Regions from separate parts of the Proteus mirabilis HI4320 genome, predicted to be linked through region 1. Evidence: predicted binding sites of a transcription regulator. Region 1 holds the regulator's gene; each other region holds the start of a gene.
What was found. The regulator LexA, encoded in region 1, represses DNA repair genes until DNA is damaged. The targets are predictions, from matches to a motif close to TNCTGTATGTACATACAGNA.
Positions count from the first base shown of each region.

Region 2: the regulator LexA is predicted to act here: its motif matches at 1,397-1,416, upstream of umuD (translesion error-prone DNA polymerase V autoproteolytic subunit).
Region 3: the regulator LexA is predicted to act here: its motif matches at 1,549-1,568, upstream of dinB (DNA polymerase IV).
Region 4: the regulator LexA is predicted to act here: its motif matches at 1,581-1,600, upstream of PMI_RS09650 (DinI-like family protein).

Region 1 is NC_010554.1:3,004,674-3,007,872, forward strand. It holds gene ssb1 (single-stranded DNA-binding protein SSB1) at 1-109, shown strand, start outside; gene zur (zinc uptake transcriptional repressor Zur) at 465-995, shown strand; gene lexA (transcriptional repressor LexA) at 1,184-1,795, opposite strand; gene PMI_RS13555 (diacylglycerol kinase) at 1,923-2,294, opposite strand; gene plsB (glycerol-3-phosphate 1-O-acyltransferase PlsB) at 2,425-3,199, shown strand, end outside.
Region 2 is NC_010554.1:2,723,343-2,726,541, forward strand. It holds gene PMI_RS12275 (3'-5' exonuclease) at 1-787, opposite strand, end outside; gene umuD (translesion error-prone DNA polymerase V autoproteolytic subunit) at 1,444-1,893, shown strand; gene umuC (translesion error-prone DNA polymerase V subunit UmuC) at 1,901-3,169, shown strand; gene mobI (conjugative transfer protein MobI(A/C)) at 3,180-3,199, opposite strand, start outside.
Region 3 is NC_010554.1:408,907-412,105, reverse strand. It holds gene PMI_RS01740 (TonB-dependent siderophore receptor) at 1-397, shown strand, start outside; gene dinB (DNA polymerase IV) at 474-1,529, opposite strand; gene PMI_RS01730 (glycerophosphodiester phosphodiesterase family protein) at 1,765-2,637, shown strand; gene PMI_RS01725 (CsbD family protein) at 2,731-2,943, shown strand; gene nqrM ((Na+)-NQR maturation NqrM) at 3,100-3,199, opposite strand, start outside.
Region 4 is NC_010554.1:2,105,086-2,108,284, forward strand. It holds gene eco (serine protease inhibitor ecotin) at 1-334, opposite strand, end outside; gene PMI_RS09640 (DUF465 domain-containing protein) at 599-814, shown strand; gene PMI_RS09645 (YecH family metal-binding protein) at 958-1,197, shown strand; gene PMI_RS09650 (DinI-like family protein) at 1,310-1,555, opposite strand; gene PMI_RS09655 (nitrous oxide-stimulated promoter family protein) at 1,740-2,087, shown strand; gene PMI_RS09660 (GNAT family N-acetyltransferase) at 2,065-2,625, opposite strand; gene PMI_RS09665 (bactofilin family protein) at 2,700-3,199, opposite strand, start outside.

The DNA of each region.
Region 1 (3,199 bases):
ACAACAGTTTAGTGGTGGCGCACCATCTCGCCCAGCACAACAACCCGCAGCGGCACCAGCGCCAAGTAATGAACCACCAATGGACTTTGATGACGATATTCCGTTCTGACGGTTACTTAAGAACTCACCTTATCTTCTAAGTCATATAACATCAAACGCTAAAGCCTGTTATACCATTAACGGGCTTTTCTTTGTTTCATGCTTATCCCGCATTTGCCAATCATATTGTCACACCTTGTCTATTTCCCATTGTCTATTTCCCATTGACTATTACTCGTTCATCATTGGCGTTAAGGTAAGTCTTGTGAATGAGTATTAGCCCCTTTCACCATGGTTAGATTTGATTTACTGATAATGACAATTTATAGCGTTATTTTCTCAAAATCCCACTTTCCACAAAGGTTTGCTCAAAAAAAATATGGTAAGATCATCGCAATTAATCACGTCTGAGAGCATCCTATCCTATGAATGAAGAGAAATTGCTCGCTCAGGCAGAAAAGATCTGCCAGAAACGAGGTGTTCGCCTGACTTCACAACGTCTGGCAGTATTGCGTCTGATCATGCAACAACCTACCGCAATCAGCGCTTATGATTTATTAGATTTATTACGCCAAGTAGAGCCTCAAGCTAAACCACCTACCGTATATCGTGGATTGGAATTTCTACTTGAACAAGGTTTTATTCACAAAATAGAATCCACCAATAGCTATGTGCTTTGTCATCATTTTGATGATGCTGAGCATACATCGGTGATGTTAATTTGTGATCGTTGCTTATCAGTCACAGAAAAAAGTAGCCATAAAATTGAAGGGGCGATCACCACACTCGCTAAAGATAATGGCTTTCATTTACGCCATAGTGTGATTGAAATTCATGGGCTGTGCGCTCAGTGCCATGAAGCCCAAGCCTGTACACATCCGGAAGGTTGTCACCATGATCATAGTATGGATGATAATCTTAAGCAGAAAAAAACCGGTGACTATAAGCCTCGTTAAGCAGATAAAAGATAAAAGTCAGCGGAACATATGTTTTTTTGTATAAATTAAAAACAGAAAATGCAGATGATTTTATGTTTTTACACATCATCTGCATCTTTTTGACGTTCTCCCCGCCCTGATGAACTGGAGGACGAGGTTTCGGCGCATCTGGTACAATAATTTGTATTGAATGAATTAGATACAAATTACAGCCATTCGCCGTTACGGATAACCCCTACTGCTAATCCTTCCACAGTAAAGCTCTGCTCACGTAAATCAACGATAATAGGTGAAAACTCTGGATTTTCTGCGTGCAGTTCTATCTTACTACCGACTTTCTTAAATCGTTTTACAGTTACTTCATCTTCAATACGTGCGACAATCACTTGGCCATTATGGACATCTTGTGTTTTATGCACAGCAAGTAGATCGCCATCCATAATACCGATATCTTTCATCGACATACCATTAACACGCAGTAAAAAATCTGCGCTCGGTTTAAAAAGCATAGGATCAACTTGATAATGGCTTTCGATATGCTCTTGCGCTAAAAGTGGTTCACCGGCTGCAACTCGTCCAATTAATGGTAAGCCTTCAGGCTCTTCTTCAAGTAGCAAACGGATACCTCTAGATGCACCAGAGACAATTTCTATCACGCCTTTGCGAGCAAGTGCTTTTAAATGCTCTTCTGCCGCATTAGGTGAGCGAAAACCAAGTTGGGAAGCGATTTCCGCCCGTGTTGGTGGCATACCCGTTTGCGAAATGTGATCACGAACCAAATCGTAAACCTGCTGCTGCCTTGCAGTTAATGCTTTCATTCCGCCCCCTGTTTGTTTATACAGTCAGACTGTGAGTATATACAGGTATATGCCGATTGGGAACTACAAATGCATATAAAACACGCATCTTTGCATTATTTTTCGACAATTGTCGATTTTTTTTACTTTATGCAAAAAAATGATGCCAAAGAATGGTTCCCCAAGTAAATAATCCCAATATAATAGCGACGAGAACGGCAGCTGATCCCATATCCTTTGCTCGTCCTGATAATTCATGACGTTCTGTACCAATGCGATCGACGACAGCTTCTATAGCACTATTGACCAGTTCTAAAATAACGACAAGGACGACTGAACCAATCAATAAAATGCGCTCTAGAACACTGACATCGATAAAAAATGCAAGGATAATTGCTATTAAGGTCACAATAGCTTCTTGTCTAAAAGCGGCTTCATTGATCCAAGCGGCGCGTAAGCCCTGATATGAATAGCCACCAGCTTTAATGATTCGGGTAAGACCTTTATTTTGATTAGCCATAATAAACTCTATCGAAAACAAACGATTATTTTGCCACTTTTCTCTATTAATATTGTCACAGCACCACAGATCTACGAAAGACTTTCTGTTATGCTTTCGAAGTATTGCTAATAAGAGGCTACAACTATTTATGTCAGCTTGGCGTAAACTATATTATAACACATTGAATTTACCACTGAAATTGTTGGTAAAAAGTAAACGAGTTCCGACTGATCCTATCACTGAGTTAGGCTTAGATACGTCGCGATCTTTCCTTTATGTTCTGCCTTATCACTCTAAAGCAGACTTACTGACATTACGTCAGCAATGTTTATCTCTTGGCTTGCCAGATCCTCTGCAACCCATAGAAATTAACGGAACCAAACTGCCAGCCTACGTCTTTATTGACGATGGTCCTAGAGTATTCCGTTACTACTCTCCCGATCCGCGTAAAGATTCAGTGAAAACATTCCATGCTTATCTTGATGCTCATCGTAACAATCCGCATCTTGATATTGAAATGTTACCTGCTTCAGTGATGTTCGGTCGCTCACCGGGTCGAGAAGGTCATAATGGTGTCCCCCATTTGCGCTTATTAAATGGGATCCAAAAATTTATTGCCATCCTCTGGCTAGGTCGAGATAGTTTTGTCCGTTTCTCGCCGACCGTATCCATGCGCCAAATGGCGAATGAACATGGAACCGATACCAGCATTGCTCGAAAACTTGCGCGTGTGGCACGTATTCACTTTTCACGTCAGCGTTTAGCAGCAGTTGGCCCAAAACTACCTGCACGCCAAGATCTCTTCAATAAACTATTGGCATCCAAAGCCATTGAAAAAGCCATTGAAGATGAAGCAAAAGCGAAAAAAATTACGCTTGATAAAGCACGTAAAAATGCCACTGATATCATGGAAGAGATCGCCG
Region 2 (3,199 bases), 280 kb from region 1:
CGCGCCACCAATGTTTGTTGGCACCTTTCACACCGTCATGCCAGCGGTAACCACGCTCTTTTAAATAGTCCTTTACGTCAAACGGCGCACCAAACGCACGAACTAATACAGTTCGCCTGTCTGCTTCAGACAACAAGTTTGCAACGGACTCGGGCAACAAATAGAACAACCAGGCCATCGCCAAACAATCGGTTGCAGCTCGGTGTCCTTCATAGAACCAACCTAAGCGAAGCAGCAGGTACTCAAGCTTTCTACTTTCAAAGCCCAGTGCTTTCCAATCTATGCCACTGGCTGAACAGGCCCAAGATAGATGGCCTAATGCAGCAAACCGATTTTCAAAGAAAGGACGATCAAACTGTGCATTGTGTGCAACCACCAGCGGATCATCGGATAACCAACTCGCTACCAGTGAATCATCAATGTGCTGGCCTTGAACCATATCATCGGTGATACCGGTTAACTCGGTAATCAGCTCGGGGATTGGCTTGCCGGGATCTTCATACAAGCTGATCAAATCAATAATCGACACAATCCGCTGAGCAGAGGGGCTGTAAAGCACCTTAACCATACCAAGCTCAATAATGGACTCATCATCGGCAGACAGTCCGGTTGTCTCTGTATCGAGCAGCACCATTGGCTGTTCATCACCGACCATAGGAGAAAGTTCAAGTGGCCAGGACTGCGGCTCACGCGTTAATGGAATACGCTCCAGCAATCTAAAATCTTCTGGTCTTTCTGGGATATCCGCGAGGCGCTCTAGCGGAAATGGCGCAGGGGCTCTTGTCATTGATGGTTCCTCTTCAATTCTATTGTTCGCTTTAGGTTATTTCACTGTGCCCTGTCCGTTTATAAACGCATTTGTACAAAATGCACATTGGATACCTCAGCGTTTTTTTAATCTTTCTACTGGGTGACCCCATGTATGAAGGCTTTGACTAAGCCTTTCGGAAAGCCTTAGCTAAACCGTTTAGGTAACCCTTACCGATACCCTTTACGTATGGCTTAGCCAACCCCTTTTCAAACGGTTGCAAAAGGCTTGAACTAAGTTCGACTGAACATTTTAAAGATGCTCATGACTTCGCTTTAAGCCAGTAAATTCAATACGAAGCAGAATTTTACTAACTGTTTTTAAACCCTTTGCAAAGGGTTCAACAAGCCTTGTTTGACGGTTACTTGACCCATGCGTTAACCAGTAGCAGTAACAGGATCAGTAACAGAAACAAGAGCAGTAGGCAGAAGCAGTATTGTCCAAGCCTTGCAGGCTTTGACGAGGGCGAGCGATCCCCCACATCTAGTTTTTCATCACAAAAAAGAAATCACCCACGACACAACGTCTTACTCGAACAACTACAGTTTTACCTACAATTTTACTTGTAGAAATCAGCATAGCATTAGATACTGTATAAATAAACAGTATCAATTGTGATTTTTTCGAGGTTCGTCATGAGTGTCTCGCTGATATGCCGTAGCGGCGCACTTGCCTTCATCAAAGCCAAGCGCCTTCGTATTCCATTGTTTATGGAACGTGTTTCTGCTGGTTTTCCCTCACCAGCGCAGGATTATGTTGAGCAAACGCTCGACCTCAACGAGCTGTGCATCAAGCGACCGGCTGCAACCTTCTTTGTGCGTGTTGAAGGTGATTCAATGATTGATGCTGGGATTCACCCAGATGATATTTTGGTGGTTGATCGATCTGTCCAAGCCGAACACGGTGACATTGTCATCGCGGGTATCCATGGTGAACTCACGGTAAAGGAGCTTCAACTAAGGCCGTGCGTCATGCTGATCCCAAGAAACCAGGCGTATGAGCCCATTCATGTTTCTGAAGGGACAGAGTTAGAGATATTTGGTGTGGTCACCAATGTGGTGCGAAACATGCGCCGCAAGTCGTGACTATCCCATGCCAGTATTTGCCTTGGTGGACTGCAACAACTTTTACGCTAGTTGTGAGAAGCTGTTTCGTCCTGATTTAAAAGATACGCCGGTTGTGGTGCTGTCCAACAATGACGGCTGCGTGGTTGCACGGTCGCGTGAAGCTAAGTTACTCGGTATTAATATGGGCGTACCCGTCTTTCAAATCAAAGCTGAAATGCAGCGCCATGGTATTTTGGCATTCTCGTCTAACTATGCGCTGTATGCAGATTTAAGCAGTCGAGTGATGCGCACTTTGGAAGAGATGGCACCACGAGTAGAGGTTTACTCCATTGACGAAGCGTTTTTGGATTTAACCGGTATTGAGTCTGTCCTATCCCTTGTCGAGTTCGGACAACAAGTGCGAGAGCGCATAGGCCACTGGATTGGGATCACCGTTTGTGTAGGCATTGCACCGACTAAAACACTCGCCAAGCTGGCTAACCATGCCGCCAAGAAATATCCCGCCACTCAAGGGGTTGTAGATCTAACTAATCCAGATCGGCAACGTCGATTGCTCGCATTAGTCCCGGTTGATGATGTTTGGGGCGTTGGTAGACGGCTTTCAACGCGATTAAATGCTCTGGGTATCACCACAGCCCTAGACCTCGCCAATGCCTCTCCTAGAGCCATCAGAGACCAGTTTTCAGTGGTTTTAGAGAGAACCGTCAGAGAGCTCAATGGTGAGTCGTGCATTGAACTTGAAGAGATCCCACCAACTAAGAAACAAATCGTCTGTAGCCGTTCATTTGGCGTAAAAGTAACGCAATTTGAATTGTTACGTGAAGCTATATGCGAATACGCAACCCGCGCCACTGAGAAGCTACGCAAAGAACAGCAGCAAGCCAAAGTGATGACCGTGTTCATACGTACCAGCCCCTTTAAGGACAACGAGCCGCAGTACAGCAACTCTGCATCGGGTGAATTGCTAATCCCAAGTTGCGACACGCGGGATTTTATCGAGCTGGCCAGTCACTTACTCAAGCGGATATGGAAGGATGGTTTTCGTTATGCCAAAGCGGGCATCATGCTGTCTGACTTTTACGATCCTGGCATGTTTCAACCAGGACTATTCGATGACGTATCGACCCGCTCTAATAGCCAACAGTTGATGTCTGTATTGGACACCATTAATCAAAGCGGTGCCGGAAAGGTTTTCTTTGCTGGACAAGGTACGAAGAAAGATTGGTCGATGAAGCGAGAGCATTTGTCTCCCGCTTATACAACACGCTGGGACCAATTACCGCGAGTGAAGTAGCGCCGATAATTCAGTAGGCATTCACTCTGC
Region 3 (3,199 bases), 1.5 Mb from region 1:
CTATGCTTATACCGATACTGAAGTGAGAAAAACCATCACCGCAGGTACACAAGGAAAAGAATTACCACGGGTTCCTAAACATATGGCATCATTTTGGGGGCAGTATGATGAAACATCAGGGCTATTTAATGGTGCTAAAGCGGGCTTTGGTGTGAGATATATCGGTGTATCTCAAGGTGACACTAAAAATACGATTAGTGTACCTGCAGTCACTTTGTATGATGCCATGGTAGGTTATTCTTTAGGCGAGTTATCCTCCTCTTTAAAAGGGGCTGAAGTTCAACTAAATATGAATAATATTGCCAACAAACACTATGTTGCCTCTTGTGCGGGTGAAACTGCCTGTTTTTATGGCATTGGCAGAACCATGACAGCAACGATAAATTACCGCTGGTGATCATCTATTAATTAAAAAGTATATTTAAATACATTAACCATAGTGCGCCTTGATGCTCGCTATGGTTTTTTAATACTTATAATGCTAAAAGAAGTTGTCGTTCCATTTGTGGATCTTGCAACGTGACATGAAAACCGACTAATCTTACTCCCCTGCCATTTCGACGTTCATGCCATGCCTGATAAGCAATATCAATTAAATCCGTTTTTTCTAAAATAGGATGAGAATGCTCTTGGGTGGTTAACTGAAAATCATCAAATTTTAATTTAACCCCTTGTCTCGCAATTCTAAGATCAGGTTTCACTCGGCTTAATCGTTTTTCTAATTCATCATATAATCCATCAAGCAATGCTAAACACTCATCCCATGAATCAATATCTTCAGCCAGTGTGCGCTCAACACCAACAGATTTTCTTAAACGTTCAGGATTGATTAATCGCTCATCAATACCATGGCTACGCTCCCATAAGCTTTGCCCAAATTTACCTAGATTTCTCACTAAGGAAATAACATCCGTACCACGAACATCAGCACAGGTTTCTAATCCCATCTCTTGTAATCGAGCAAAGGTGACTTTTCCTACTCCCGGAATTTTATTTAATGGTAATTTTAAAATAAAGTCATCCATCTGTTCAGGGGTGATCACATATTGTCCATTCGGTTTATTTAAATCAGATGCTATTTTGGCGAGAAACTTAATCGGCGCAATACCGGCGGAAGCCGTGAGGTTAAGTTCAGCAAAAATTTGCTGGCGGATCTGTTGCGCTATCAATGTGGCAGAGCCGTGACAGTGTTTGCTATCAGAGACATCAAGATAAGCTTCATCTAATGAAAGCGGCTCTATTAAATCTGTATAACGGGCAAATATTTGACGAATTTTAGCTGAAGTCTCTTTATATAATGCCATGCGACCGGGCAATACTTTTAAATGAGGGCATAATTTTAATGCCGTAGCCGTTGACATGGCACTACGGACACCAAAACGGCGAGCAGGATAATTAGCAGTACAGATAACACCTCGACGAGAAGCATTACCACCGACTGCAATAGGGATCTCTTTTAATGTAGGGTTATCTCTCATTTCAATCGCAGCATAGAAACAATCCATATCGACATGAATAATTTTCCGCATACAATCACCTCACGCTATTTACTGTTTAAATATACAGTAAATAACCATTAACTACAATTTTTATTCCCTGATCTATACCTATTTTAAGTGATATTAGTGATTATTATTTTAATTAAGTACGTTTGTTTATAGAAATGTCACACAGTAATGATAGATTACTTTTAACTTATTCTGCTCTTTTTATTTTTATCGTAATTATTTGAAAATCAAATATAAAACAAGGAAATAGAGTTATATGATCAAAATATTTATTGCAATTTCATTCCTCTTTTACTCAGTATTTGTTATGACTTCTCCTAAAATTATTGCACACAGAGGTGGCACAGCGGATGCACCTGAAAATACCGAAATTGCTATCAAAACAGCACTAAGCAATCAAGCTGATGCAATTTGGATAACCGTTCAACTGTCTAAAGATAATGTCCCTGTTCTTTATCGTCCAAGTGATCTAAAAAGCCTCACTAATGGGCAAGGGGCAATTTCAACCTTTACTGCCAAAGAATTGGCGCAATGGGATGCAGGATATAAATATGGGGAAGCACAACAATTTCCATATCGCAATAAAGGAGTTACTATCCCGACATTGGAGTATATTCTGACTCAATTTCCTAAAACACAATTCTATATTGACTTAAAATCACCTGATGCCGATCCCGTTATACAAGGCAAAGCATTAGCTTCGGTATTAAGCAAACATAATGCGTTAGAGAGAACGCGTGTTTATTCTACCAATAGTGCTTTTTTAGATGCGTTACCTGATAACGTACAACGCTTTGAAAGTCGTGATGTTACCCGCGATATCTTAGCCAATATTACTATGGGACATATCTGTTTACTGCCAGAAAATCTTGATATCACACGTTGGTATGGCCTTGAACTGCACAGAAAAGTTGAGGTGGTTGAAAAATATACCTTAGGTGAAGCTCGTTCAGCGGCTGTATTAAGTTGGGACAAAGATGCGATGTCTTGTTTTCGTGCGGGGGGTAATGCGCATATCGTTTTATTCGGTATCAATACTGAGAAAGATTATTTGCAAGCAGTAGAATTAGGTGCTGATGCAGTTATGGTTGATTCTCCAGCTAAAATAAAAGCATTCAGAAAAGAGTAAACATCGTTGCGACATTGGCGCTTTTTTACCTTAATACATTTCTCTTCTACACTTAATAGTGTCAATAAACAGAAATAAGTTAGGTGGAATAAGATGTTAAATAATAAAGCTTCTGGTGACTGGAATTTATTTAAAGGAAAAGTGAAAGAAAAATGGGGAAAACTCACCCATGATGAACTGGATATTATTGAAGGAACCAGAGAGCAACTGATAGGGAAACTCCAAGAGCATTATGGCTATTCTTATGATGAGGCAAAAAAAGAAGTATTAGAGTGGGAAGGCAGTAACCCTTATCCTTGGAAGTAGCAGCGACTTAATCACAGTATTAAAAAGCTTAATATCCTTATCTGAAAGCGATTTTTCTAAACAAAAAAGAGTGGCGTATAAAATATACGTCACTCTTTTATTTTAGCTATTACTTGATAAATCTATCGTTAGCAAAAAAATGCATCGATAACCAAACTATAAGATGCGGTTTTTTTGCAATAGCTCTTGGCGAGCAGCTTCTTTCGCCATTCTTTTTTTACGAGCATCACAAGGTTCAGGACAATCACACTCTTTC
Region 4 (3,199 bases), 900 kb from region 1:
CGGGTTTTTTAGTGTTATCAAGACAACCCATCATCGTAGACATTGGGCCATTTAAGTCGCTTACGATATAGTAATCATAACCCCAACCTTCGAGATCTTTTTTATCTAACTCAGCACCAAACCATTGACGATTACAATCAACCATCATCTCTTTACCCACGATCAACTCAACTTGGTAATTGCCTTCGTTTTCTTTTTGTTCTAACTCAATAACATGACGAATTTGATTTTCCTTTGCTTTAGGATAAGGAGCGACTTTTTCTAAACTATCAACCGCTTGTGCGCAAGCAGACAAAGACATCGCTGCAACCAAAGATAAAATTACTTTATTCATCATTTTCTCCATATTCACAGCGCCAAATCGCTGTTAACAAATTTTGCTTAGATATTTTTATTAGTAATCATCTTAATACTAGCATTTTATAATATAGATGCTAACACTTTAGCAGATCTCTCTCTGAGAGGATTATTCTGATAATTTTTTAAAGAACTCATTCTTTTATTGATGAAATGTAAATTTGTGATGCACTAACGTGCAGATCAGCTATCTATGATTATACTGAAATAGAGATCGCAATTTCTTTCATTAGGAGGTTATATGTTCTCAGAAAGACAATCACTGGTTTCTCAGTTAAAAAATACCCATCCTCGTTTCCAAGCTCTCTATGATAAACACCATCGACTTGATCAAGAAATTGCTAAATTAGAAGGACCTAATGGCGCAGGCTACAATGATGAAGTTGCAAAACTAAAAAAAGAAAAACTCTATCTAAAAGATGAAATGCAAAAAATACTTCAACAAGCTGAGAAATAAACCGTTCTTACTACGGCGCAAATATTATTTATCAGCGACCTGAAGCGATGACCTTTTGTCATCGCTTTTTTATGATTAAAAACAAAGTTTCCCTCCTAAAAAGATGCATAATAAATACATCTTATATAATTAAGGGCTAACAAATGGCATCTATACATGGTCATGAAGTATTACATATGATCCTTTCATCAAAAGTGGCGTTTACGCAAAGATCACTTATCGAGGCAATTCATCAACGTTTTGGGGAAGAAGCGCGCTTTCATACCTGTTCTGCTGAGAATATGACAGCGGCCGAATTAGTGGCATTTTTAGAAAAAAAAGGAAAATTTATTGCTGCTGATGGCGGTTTTACTACCAGTGAAAACAAAATTTGTCGCCATTAGTAATATCAATAAGTAGATTGCCAGTAAGCAACATGTTTGGCATGTTGTTAACTATCTATCTAATCAATAAAAGTAAGATGCTCTGGCAATCTCTGTTTAACTTAATTGGTCGTTAATCATCATTCGTTTGGAGCCAACTATCATCTTCCCAAACACTTTGAATTAACTCCATAATATGCTCATGCTTAGCTTCATCTTTTACGCCCGTGACTTGGATCGTATTCATGCTACTAAAAGCGATACGAAACTGCATATCAGGATAAATAGGAATAATTTTTTTTCTTAGTTCATGTTCTAACAGCGGAAATAGTGAGTCAGTGACATTAGATTGTTTGTTAAATAAAATTTCCACACGCATTATTTTCACCATACCAAGGCAAATAAACTGTATATAAATACAGTATTATATAATCAAAAAAAAGAAAAGTATTTTTGCAAAATTTTTTCTTTTTTTGCCTTAAAAATAGCCAATTAATTTATCATCCCAGTCATGCGTTATGATAAAATGCATTTTAAATGCAACAATAAGAAGTGAGAGTACCATGTCAGGTAAAAGAATTAATCGAGAGAAGCAAACCATCCAAAAAATGGTTGCTCTGTATGAACGAGCGCATCCTAATACCGACCCCGAGTATTATCAGCAATTAGTGACATATGCTTATAAAAGACTAGATAAATGTCGCTATGGTGAGGAAAAACCCGCCTGCAAACAATGCCCAATTCACTGCTATCAGCCAGTAAAAAGAGCAGCAATGAAACAAGTCATGCGTTGGGCGGGGCCTCGAATGCTAATTTATCATCCCTATTTAGCAATTAGGCATCTTATTGATGATAAGAAACCCGTTCCTGCATTACCGGCTAAAAAATCTAAACGTTTATCGGGAAAATAAAGTCTGCTTTTTTTAATCGGTATAATACATGTTGTGCTAAAGGGTGTGTTTTATCTAGAGATGGATGCATAAAATATTCAGACTTCTTCATACCGAGTTTTTTCATCACCCCTTCTGAGGGTAAATTGGTCACGGCGGTAAATGCCACCACTTCTTCCAGTTTCAACTGTTCAAAAGCATATTTTAATACTGTTAAGGCCGCCTCATAAGTGTACCCTTTACGCCAATGAGATTGTGCAATACGCCAACCTATTTCAACACACGGATTAAAAGGCAAAGGGGCATTAGGAATATTTAATCCAACAAAGCCAATAAGCTCTTGAGTCTCTTTTAATTCAACGGCCCAAAGTCCCCAACCATTTTGCTGAATAAATTTATCACGCAATGTATCAACCATTGCATCGCTTTCTGCGCGGGTAAGTGGTGAAGGGAAATAACGCATCACCGATGCTGAGGCGTTAATATGTAAAAAAAATGGCGCTTTATCACTTTCACGCCATTCTCGTAAACGTAATCGAGGAGTAGCCAATTCCATCATTATTCTCATTCTAATTAGTTAGGATAATAATGATAAAATAAAACAGATCATAAGTAATAAAAAGAGAATCGCTTTTATTTTTTATTTTCTTTTAGTTTACTTTCTGCAGTTACAGACTCTTTATTGGTATTAACTGTACCTTCTTTAATAGATACAACACGTTGCTGTGCAACGGCTTTAGCTTGGTGTTCAACCTGTTCAGATTGTCCAGTAAAGACACCGCCACGTTTAATTGACATACTGCCACAACGACTAGTGCCACGTAGTTCACCATGCTCTAGAATATCAAGATTGTTTGCGGCACAAATACCTTTAACAAAACCATCAATAATGATGTCTGGCGCCGTTAATTCCCCTTCAACTTGGCCCGCATGCATAACACGGATCACGCCATCTTTTACATTGATATTCCCTGAAATTTTACCCCAAATTTGAATATCACCATCAACGTTAATATCACCTTGAAATACAGTGCCTTTAGCAATAATGGTATACAATTTTTGCTCCGGCATAGGCTTTTTTTCTTCTGCCATAACTGGAGCAATAGGCTCCGCGGCTTTTGGTGTTTCTGTTT